DNA from 2 places in the Oceaniserpentilla sp. 4NH20-0058 genome. Region 2 is predicted to be linked to the other one. Evidence: riboswitches for the same ligand, from Rfam matches in the RefSeq annotation. Region 2 holds a riboswitch; the other holds the start of a gene.
What was found. A riboswitch is a leader RNA that binds a small molecule or an ion and turns the genes downstream of it on or off. The one in region 2 is predicted to bind thiamine pyrophosphate.
Positions count from the first base shown of each region.

Region 1: another riboswitch for thiamine pyrophosphate. It lies ahead of thiC (phosphomethylpyrimidine synthase ThiC); the one in region 2 lies ahead of ABWV45_RS01250 (TonB-dependent receptor).

Region 1 is NZ_BAABWE010000007.1:42,133-47,498, reverse strand. Features, by position in the region: gene thiC (phosphomethylpyrimidine synthase ThiC) at 1-1,804, opposite strand, end outside; TPP riboswitch at 1,919-2,017, opposite strand; gene ABWV45_RS10290 (DUF5992 family protein) at 2,136-2,459, opposite strand; gene ABWV45_RS10285 (redoxin family protein) at 3,178-3,723, shown strand; gene ABWV45_RS10280 (flavin-containing monooxygenase) at 3,810-5,306, shown strand; gene ABWV45_RS10275 (dihydrolipoamide acetyltransferase family protein) at 5,303-5,366, opposite strand, start outside.
Region 2 is NZ_BAABWE010000001.1:271,560-276,925, reverse strand. Features, by position in the region: gene ABWV45_RS01255 (YkoF family thiamine/hydroxymethylpyrimidine-binding protein) at 4-276, opposite strand; gene ABWV45_RS01250 (TonB-dependent receptor) at 326-2,488, opposite strand; TPP riboswitch at 2,570-2,669, opposite strand; gene ABWV45_RS01245 (DUF3108 domain-containing protein) at 2,703-3,440, opposite strand; gene purN (phosphoribosylglycinamide formyltransferase) at 3,530-4,195, opposite strand; gene purM (phosphoribosylformylglycinamidine cyclo-ligase) at 4,201-5,256, opposite strand.

The DNA of each region.
Region 1 (5,366 bases), on a different contig from region 2:
TGGCTTCTGGGCTAAAGTCTTTCGAGTAGTCTCGTACTTCTTGCGAGATTTTCATAGAGCAAAATTTCGGCCCACACATGGAACAAAAATGCGCTACTTTTGCGCTGTCTTTAGGTAAGGTTTCGTCGTGATATTCACGGGCGGTGTCTGGGTCTAAACCTAGGTTGAATTGATCTTCCCAACGAAATTCAAAACGGGCTTTTGACATCATGTCGTCGCGGTAACGAGCCCCCGGATGACCTTTAGCAATATCCGCTGCGTGAGCCGCCAGCTTATAAGTGATAATGCCTACTTTTACATCATCACGGTTGGGTAAACCTAGGTGCTCTTTTGGTGTGACATAACACAACATGGCACAGCCAAACCAACCGATCATAGCTGCACCAATACCAGAGGTAATGTGATCATAACCCGGTGCAATGTCCGTGGTGAGTGGCCCTAACGTATAGAAAGGGGCTTCGTCACAGCATTCTAGCTGTTTATCCATGTTGGCTTGAATCATGTGCATAGGCACATGACCTGGGCCTTCAATCATCACTTGCACGTCGTGCTTCCACGCGATTTGCGTTAATTCACCTAAGGTTTCGAGTTCGGCAAATTGGGCTGCGTCGTTGGCATCTGCTTGGGAACCCGGGCGCAGGCCATCCCCTAATGAAAAACTCACGTCGTAGGTTTTCATGATTTCGCAAATGTCTTCAAAGTGCTCATACAAAAAGCTTTCTTTGTGGTGTGCGATACACCATTTCGCCATGATAGAACCACCACGGCTCACAATACCTGTGACGCGGTCAGCGGTTAACGGCACATGGGCCAAACGAATACCAGCGTGAATGGTAAAGTAATCCACGCCCTGCTCTGCTTGCTCGATTAACGTATCGCGGAAAATTTCCCATGTTAAATCTTCAGCAATGCCGTTTACTTTTTCTAGCGCTTGATACAAAGGCACTGTACCAATGGGTACAGGGGAATTACGGATAATGTAATCGCGGGTACTGTGAATGTGTTTACCGGTGGATAAATCCATTACGGTATCGCCACCCCAACGGGTAGACCAAACAAGTTTTTCAACTTCTTCTTCAATAGACGACGTTAACGCACTATTACCAATATTGGCGTTTACTTTAACCAAAAAGTTACGGCCAATAATCATGGGCTCTAACTCTGGGTGATTAATGTTGGCTGGAATAATGGCGCGACCGCGAGCAATTTCGTCACGTACAAATTCAGCGGTGATTGTCTGTGGAATAGCCGCCCCCATTGGGTTGCCTTTTAAACGGGCTTCACGCTCTGGGGTAGTGAATTCATTGATCAAGGCTTCGCGTTTTTGGTTTTCACGCAATGCCACGTACTCCATTTCAGCGGTAATAATGCCTTGGCGCGCGTAATGCAATTGGCTAACATTTTTACCTGCTTTTGCACGACGAGGTTGACGTTGTAGGTGCGGATTATAAAACTGAAAGGCTTTGTATGAATCGTCTATGCCGTTATCTTCTGGCTTGGTATCACGGCCTTCGTAGGTTTCGCTATCTTGGCGCTCTTCAATCCATTTGTTACGTGGGCTGGTATCAATACCCTTGTGTACATCCACCTCGGCATTCACATCCGTATACGGGCCAGAGGTATCGTAAAGGGTAATGTCCGTACCGTCGGTTAAATTCACCTTACGCATGGGCACGCGCACATCTGGGCGGGTTTCGCTTTGAATATACACTTTTTCGCTGCCCGGTAATGGAGTGCGAGTGATCAGGTCTGGATTTACATTGGCAAGCTGAGCCGCTTGAATGGAGTTGTTATCAGATTGCATAGTGGGTCCTTATTTGAGTTAAGTCACCACTAACAAGGACGTGTGAGCACCTATTGCAAGAGCAATAGATTCAATGGGTTTATACAATGCACACGGATTTTGGGTGCACAACCAGAAATAAACCACGCTCATTCCTACGCCGATGCTAGTCGGATCAGGTTCAACGGGTAAAGTCTCAGCTAAGCAATATGCTTGGCACCCCGTGAGCTGTGGGTATGATACGGGATTTAGGGGCAAGGGAGAAGTAGAGGTTAATATTTAAGGCCAGCCGTACCTCGTAAGGATATCCGAAACCAACTTTCTAGTATTTGACTAAGCCATATTTTTATATTTATTTTGATATTTCAATAAATGATGCATCTGTACAAGAGTTTGAATCATAATTATATAGTCTGACTTTCATGCCCGTTGATAGTGCTGTTAACGCTGTAGAATAAGCTCTTGCATGAGATTCTTTGTTTGGGGCTGCACTAGCTGGAAAGAATATAATATTACGTGCACAATCAACTAAAGACGAATCAACGGTAACTGCGAATGTATCGACATTGCTAGAAATGTTAGCAACTTTAAGAACCGTTGCACCATTTGCAATATCTCCCGCATATGCATTGAAACATAATCCCAAAAGTAATAAAGGCGATAAGACTTTTTTCATAAATTTCTCTTAAATGTACACTTTTCACTGGCAAGCAGTGACTTAGTAATAGTTAAATCTCAATTAACATTCGCAAGCCGATTATCATGAATGCTATTGCTATCAAGATGGATGCATAATCAACCTTTCTCAGTTAAGTCACCACTAATAACTACACGATAGCATCAGCTAAATTAAAAGAGTTCAACGGGTAAAGTATCAGCTAAGCATATTTGCTTAGCACTTCGTGAACTGGGGGGATGATACGTGATTATGGAGAATTAGGGCAAGGGGGGATTGAAACTGCGACTTTATTCGATCAGTTCATCGCATGCCCACAAGGGGCACGCCGATCCCACAATGCTTCAGTACCAACCACAAACCAAGCACGAAACGATAACATATTGCGGCATTCACGAGCCGCTACAACCAAAGCGTCCCGATCACCCTATTAGAGGCGAGCGGTTCGTGCGGCGCCGCGAAGCAGGGTCCGGGATGCAATCCCGAGAAAAGAAACCGTGCTGGCATTAATGCTCCAGATATGAAAAGCCTAAATAGTTATTGGTGAAAAAATTACGCACTTGCAATATTGTCGAAATAATACCCACAAGGGGCACGCCGAGTTCGACCTACTAATATGGATTACCACCAACACAGTAATAACAAATCACCCTGAACTTTCCCCACAAACCCTGATCAAAATACCACCAATACAAAAGACCCACCCAAAGGACCCATCATGAAATCCCTATTCATCATGCTCGGCACGGCTGCCCTCACCTTTGTACTACTAAAACCCAGCATCCAAAGCGCCAATGCCGAAATCAACCCATTCCCGTTACCTGAATTCACCCAAACCGAACAAAACCAATGGCTCAAATCCAAGCCGTTAAACGTCGAAGAATTAAAAGGTAAAGTGTTATTAGTGGATATTTGGACCTTTGCCTGCTGGAACTGCTACCGCAGCTTTCCTTGGCTCAACCAATTAGAAGCCTCACTGCATAACCAAGATTTTCAAGTAATTGGCATTCACACACCTGAGTTCGATTACGAGAAAAAGCGCAGTGCGGTACTGGCTAAAATGAGTGAGTTTGAACTTGATCATCCGGTTATGATGGATAACGACTTTAAATACTGGAAACGCCTTAACAACCAATATTGGCCCACTTACTATTTAGTCGATAAAAAAGGCATGGTGCGCTATCGCTTTATAGGTGAAACCCATGCAAATACCAATAAAGCCGCACAAATTAGTTCAGCTATCGCAATACTACTAAAAGAATAGCGCCAATTTCGCAACAATCCGTTATATAGACATGATTGCCACCATGGTTTATGTTGCGTTCACAAAATAAAAATAAGAGATACAACATGTCATCTGAACACTTTGATGCACTCATCATAGGTGCAGGTTTGTCTGGCATCAGCATGGCTTGCCATTTAAAACAACAGTGCCCTAATAAATCCTTTGCCATTTTAGAACGTCGCCAAGCCATCGGTGGTACTTGGGATTTATTCCGTTATCCGGGAATTCGCTCCGACAGTGACATGGCCAGTTTTGGTTTTGATTTTCGCCCTTGGGATGGTTTAAGTGTATTAGCCAATGGTGGCGATATTCGTGAATATATTAATGAAACTGCTCGCGAATTTGAAGTGGATGGCAAGGTTCATTTTGGATTAAAAACCACCCAAGCAAACTGGGATAGCCAACAAAATATATGGCAAGTGACCACCATCAACGAAGCCACTCAAGAAACCATTCAATATACCTGTGACTTTTTAATACCCTGTACCGGATATTACAATTATGATCAGGGTTTTCTACCTGAATTTAAGGGCTATAACGACTTTAAGGGTGACATAATTCATCCACAAAAATGGCCAGAGAATTTAGATTACGCCGAAAAAAATGTCGTCATCATTGGTAGTGGTGCCACAGCGGTAACATTAGTGCCCGCCATGGCCGATAAAACCAAACACATCACCATGTTACAGCGTTCCCCTTCTTATGTGTTTACCGTTCCCTCCATTGATAAATTTTCCGGATTATTGAAGAAGTTTCTACCTAACAAAGTGGTGTTCTCATTTGCGCGTAAGCGTAATATTTTTTTACAGCGAACTTTTTTTAAAGCAGCAAAACGCTGGCCAGAATTTATTCGTAAACTTGCTATTCGTGGGGTGAAACGTCAAACAAAAGGTAAAGTAGATTTAAACCATTTTAGTCCTAACTATAAACCTTGGGATCAACGCATGTGTGCGGTACCCGATGGCGATTTATTCAAAGCTATTTTAAATGGCCAAGCCAGTGTGGTCACAGACCATATTGATCACTTTACAGAAACAGGAATTCAACTGAAATCTGGTAAGCATCTTGATGCCGATATAATCGTTACCGCTACTGGCTTAAACATTCAGTTATTAGGAGGTATGAGTCTCTATAAAGACGGACAAAAAGTCGAATTAAATAATTTAATGACATACAAAGCTGTACTAGCTGAAAACATGCCAAACATTGCTTGGATTTTTGGTTATACCAATTCATCTTGGACGTTAAAAGCAGATATTTCTGCTGCTTATGTATGCCGATTATTTAACTACATGGATGAAAATAATTTTTGTGTGGTCGTTCCAGAAAACAAATCCGAACAAAGCTTAGACGAAACCATTATGGATGATATGCAATCAGGCTACATTCAAAGAGCCAAAGATGTTCTACCAAAACAAGGTGCTAACCACCCTTGGCGTGTTTTAAATAAATACGAAGTGGACAAACAAACTCTGACTCACGACCCAATTGAAGATGGTATCGTGAAATTTTATACAAAAAACCAAACCGCTCAGCAAACTGATTTAACCAAAGCCAGTTAATCCACACTGGCTTTTGCTAAATCATCCATCATGGCTTTTAAAAAACGTGCTGCTTCACCG
Region 2 (5,366 bases):
CCTTTAATTGTCGCCGTGTGGGTTGAGGGCAGGGTTTAAATTTGCGCCTATAAACTTACACACAAAAATGGCTTTACCAAATTGCTCGTATGAGCGCTTCATTTCATTCGTTAACACCGACATGACTAAATCGTAATCGCCAAATATCTGCGTGCTCATGGTGTTGCCTACCACACTGATGCCGTCAGTGGCGTTTAGGCGGTTGATAAAGTCTTTGATGGCGGGGATGTAGTCATCGGCCAAAGGATACTTGCTGATTTCGACGGATAAATCCATGTTGGCTCCAATTGTGAGAGAAGCCGAGCTGAGCTCGGCTATGGTTGTATTAAAAATCGTAACGAGCACTTAATGAAATTAAGCGAGGTTCGCCAAATTGCGTGTATTTATTTGGTGTGTAAGCTGTTGCTGGATCTACATAGTATTGAGGGTCTTGAATCCATCCACTAAACCCACGAACCTCCGTGTCTACATTTGTAAGGTTTTTACCGGTGAGGGCTAGTGACCAATTATTGAATTTGTAGTCGATAGAGGCGTGAAGTAAGTTAAATGATTCTGATTTTGCGTCATGTGTGTCCGAGAAATAAAATTCATCTTTACCTTCTAGCTCTAAATTGGCGCTTAGATTGTTGGTTAGATCTAATTTGATAGCGGTCGAAAATGTGTAGCTAGGCGCATGAGATTGGTTTCTGCCGGATTTATCAAGCGTAGCATCATTTACCCAGTCTCCATCGGTGTCGATATTAATGGTGAACCCGTTAATTTCTGTTTCTAGTAAACCAATTGCTGCTTTCCATGTTAATAGTTGAGAAATTTTCCAATTCGCTTCTAATTCTAAGCCGAAGTTTTCACCGGAAGCTGCATTGTTGATGGAATCAATGAAGGTCGCGCCATTGTCTCTAACAGTAGAGCTTTTAACTTGCTGGTCTTCACGTTTTATGTGGAAAATAGCAATGTTGGTGGTCAATTCATCGTTGAGTAAGCTAGATTTCAAGCCTATCTCTGTTGCCCAATTGTATTCCGTGTTGAACTTTATTAGGTCGGTTGGCAGGTTTTTGTTTGAGTTGAACCCACCCATTTTATAACCTCGAGAAAGGCTTATATATGCAAGGTGATTTTCATTTAATAAAGTATCAAGTGAAATCTTGCCACCAAATAGTGTTTCTGAGTGTTTGTCTTTAAGTCCTTCGGAGTCAGCGAAGTTTGATCGCCATTCTTCAATTCTCAATCCATAAGTCATACTTGTTGTTGCTGTGAGTGAGGATGTTAGTTCACTGTATAGAGCGAATGAGTTCGAATGGAATGAATTGTTATATATTGTAGGGGCTGAGTTTTTAATGCGAGATTGTGTTAAATCTTCGTCAAATGATTTTGTGTAAGCACCTATTATCCAGCTAGTTGAGTTATTTAGTATGTTACTTTGAGGTTTTGAAAGTAGGCGGATATCAAAGCTGGCTTTGTCTGTGTCACGATTAAAGGCTTCAAAGTCTGTACCTGTATGCCCTCTAAATCCGTCATTCATCCAGTCATAGTCGTATGAGTACAGTGAATCGCTGTTTGAAAATTCGGTATTTGTTTCTATAGAAAAGTATTGAGTTTGATTGCTGGTTTGTATGGATGCTGCAGTTAAGTCAATAGTGTCTTTTCCTGGCTCATCGCTTTGCGTATTTCGGGTATTGTCTATTGTAAAGGCATCGTAGCCATTGTCAGTTTTAACTTTAATTAGGTTTAGCTTGTAGCGGCTAGCATGGTTTTCCCATACTAAATTGGCTTTTGCTGTATTTTCATCAAACCCAGCGGTGTCTTTTTTATTTAGGTGCTTGTTTTCAATGTAGCCATTTGAAGTGTGTGTTTTTAGCGCAAGACGTGCGGAAAGATTTTCATTTATTTGGGTGCCAATTGCACCACTCAAGTTGATGCTGTTGTAGTTGCCTATGCGAGCGGAAATAAATCCAGAGTTTTCATTGGTTTGTTCTGTACTTTTTATGTTGATGATGCCGGCTAATGCGTTGGCTCCAAAAGCAGTGCCTTGTGGGCCGCGTAATATTTCTATTTGTTTAATATCAAATAGAGTCGCTGCACCAGCTAAGCCTGTCATGTCTATTCCGTCTATGACTAAACCTACTGAAGGGCTTATAGGGTCGACAAATTGGCTGCGCTCACCAATGCCTCGAATCTGAATGAAGCGCCCGCGGGACGCGCCTGCAGCAAAATTTACGTTAGGCGCAAGGGATAACACGCTTTCTAAATGGTCGGCATTGCGGCTTTGAATGTCGTCTTCACCTACCACTGTAATAGAAGAGGGTATTTGCATTAAATCAAGTTGACGAAAATCAGCGGTGACATTAATGGTTTCTAATTGGGTTTCATTTGTATCTGGTGTGTCTGATGGTGTGGCTACTGAGTCTGTGATTTGGCTATTCACAGCGGTTGGAAATGCTGCAAGCGCAGGTAAGCTCAGTGCGCTTAATAATAAAATGGGGGTTTTCATGGGTCTTTTCCAAAAATTGAATAAGTCCCGGTTATTGCGTAGAGGTAATTTAACTATTCCGTTAGAAAAATAGGGAATACTTATTAAAAGAATGTCCATTCCTACGCCGGTATTAACCGGATCAGGTTCTAGGGGTTCGCTAAAAAGACATCTCAGGCCGAGGCCTCCCCCTGGGTGCGGCCATTCTACGTGATTTAACTGTGAGAAAGAAGTATTAGAGGCCAAGCAGGGTTTGGTTGTTAATTTGGGCGCTTTTTAGTTTGATGGTATTACTGTCGCCGTTGCTTTCTTTGTTTTTAAGTTTAATGAGTAGATATTCGTAATCGACGGCAAACCAGATCTGTGTTGATTCTTTATGCTTTTTATTGATTTGAATTACTTCTACGGTATTCATATCGCCGTTTTTTGTTTTAATTTTACCAGTATTGGCGACTTTGAATTTGAATTCCTTTAAGCGATTTTTGTACGCTATTTGGTAGCTAAACTCTGTTTTTCCGGCAATTAGGTCAAGGCGGATTTGCTCTTGGTAGCTCAGATTATCTTGCGTGCCAAAAGTAAGCTCGTAGTTGGCCCATTCATCTCTTTCTTTAATGAATGTTTGTCGTTTGTCCCAGTCGAATGTTTGACCGCGTTTTTTCTTAGATAAGAAACCTGATGTTTTATAGCGGTATGTCAGTGGTCTGATTGTGTTGTCTTCAATGTTGTACTTAGAGGCTTCATGCAAGTCTGCAATAGACGAGTAGGCCTCAAATGTGAGTTGCCAACTTCCATCTTCAAGTTTGGAAAGTTCTCTTTTTGCTTCGATGGTAACGGGGAACCAGCCTGCTTTCCATGTGGCTTCATATTTTGCTATGTATGGCGAAAGTGTAATGTTTGGTGTCGTAGGTATGTCTGCGATTACGGGATTTGCTGTAGCAAGGAGTAAATAAAAAATCACGCTGAAAATTTTCAAAGCATCCTGCCTAAGCATCTTGATCGGTAGATTTCGAGTATAAGCGCAGTTACTGGTGCGTGACTAGTAACTGGCTACATATGTCTATATTAATTGACGTTAAGTTGCAGGCCTGTTTCAGGTAGTGCTTCGCTGTCGAAATATGCATCACCCTTGATCATGGTAATGCGACCCTCTACGAACCATTTTACGGCTATTGGATAAATAACGTGCTCTTGTTGTTGAACGCGAGTTTTTAAACTGGCTTCGCTGTCATCGTCAAGAATAGGGACAACTGCCTGAATGATGTTGGGTCCGCCATCTAGGTCTTCACTGACAAAGTGTACGGTAACCCCGTGCTCTTTGTCGCCAGCTTCCATAGCCCGTTTATGGGTGTGCAGACCTTTATATTTTGGTAGTAGCGAGGGGTGTATATTTAGGAGGCGACCTTTGAAACGACGTACGAAATCAGGTGTAAGAATGCGCATGAATCCAGCAAGCACGACGAGATCGGGCCCGTACTGTTCAATTTCGTGAATCAGTTTGCCGTCAAACTCTTCTCGACTTGAATATTCAGTGTGGTCCACAACGCTGCAAGGGATATCGAGCTGTTTAGCTCGATCAAGGCCCATTACGCCGGGACGATTACTGATGACCCCGATAATTTCGCCATCGATTTCTTTTGATTTACAGGCTTCGGCAATAGCTTGAAAGTTACTGCCGGAACCTGAAATTAGTACGACAATGCGTGCTGGTTCTGCTTGTTCAGGATGCACTGTAATTATTCCTCGTCAACGCCTTTAACAATAACCTGAGCATCAGCATCGTTGGCTTGCTCAATGCGTCCTACTAAGGTGGCTGTTTCACCTTCGGCGTTTAAGAGATCTATGGTGGCTTGTGCGTCTTTTTCATCAACCACAACGATCATGCCAAGGCCACAGTTGAAGGTAAGGTGCATTTCATGCCAGTCGATATTGCCTTTCTCTTGTAGCCAGTTGAATACGGCTGGACGATCCCAAGCGGCGCTGTCTAGAACACATTTGGTGCCTTCAGGTAATACGCGAGGGATGTTCTCATACATGCCACCACCAGTGATGTGGCAAATAGAGTGCGCATCGATGGTTTCTAGCATTTTTAGGATTGGCTTAACGTAGATGCGGGTTGGTGCCATTAGGGCGTCACCTAATGATTGTCCGTCTAGGTCCTGGCTTAGGTCGGCACCGGATACTTCGATTACCTTACGTACAAGAGAGTAGCCATTAGAGTGGACACCGGAAGAGCGAAGGCCGATGATTACATCACCTGCTTTTACTTTGCTGCCGTCAATTAGCTCGGCTTTTTCAGCAACACCTACGCAGAATCCTGCTAGGTCATAATCTTCGCCTTCATACATACCTGGCATTTCAGCAGTTTCACCGCCAACAAGTGCGCAGCCAGATTGTAAGCAGCCTTCACCTATGCCTGTTACTACGTTAGTAGCTACATCAACGTTTAATTTTCCTGTGGCGTAGTAATCTAAGAAAAACAGAGGCTCAGCACCGCAAACGATAAGATCGTTTACACACATGGCTACTAGGTCGATACCTATGGTGTCATGTTTGTTTAGGTCCATGGCTAGGCGCAGCTTGGTGCCAACGCCGTCAGTGCCAGAAACCAAAATAGGCTCTTTGTATTTGGTCGGTAGGCTGCAAAGTCCAGCAAACCCGCCTAGACCACCCATTACTTCAGGGCGGCGAGTTTTCTTCACCACACCTTTGATGTTATTTACAAGCGCATTACCTGCGTCGATGTCTACGCCGGCGTCTTTATAGCTTAATGACTTGTTTTGATCGCTCATGTGGTGGCCCTTTTGTGCGGGAAGTATCTGTTGAATAAAAAAGGTGGCGGATTTTACCACTTGAGGAGAATTATATAAATCATACTTGCGTGTTTGATGGCACAATTTAC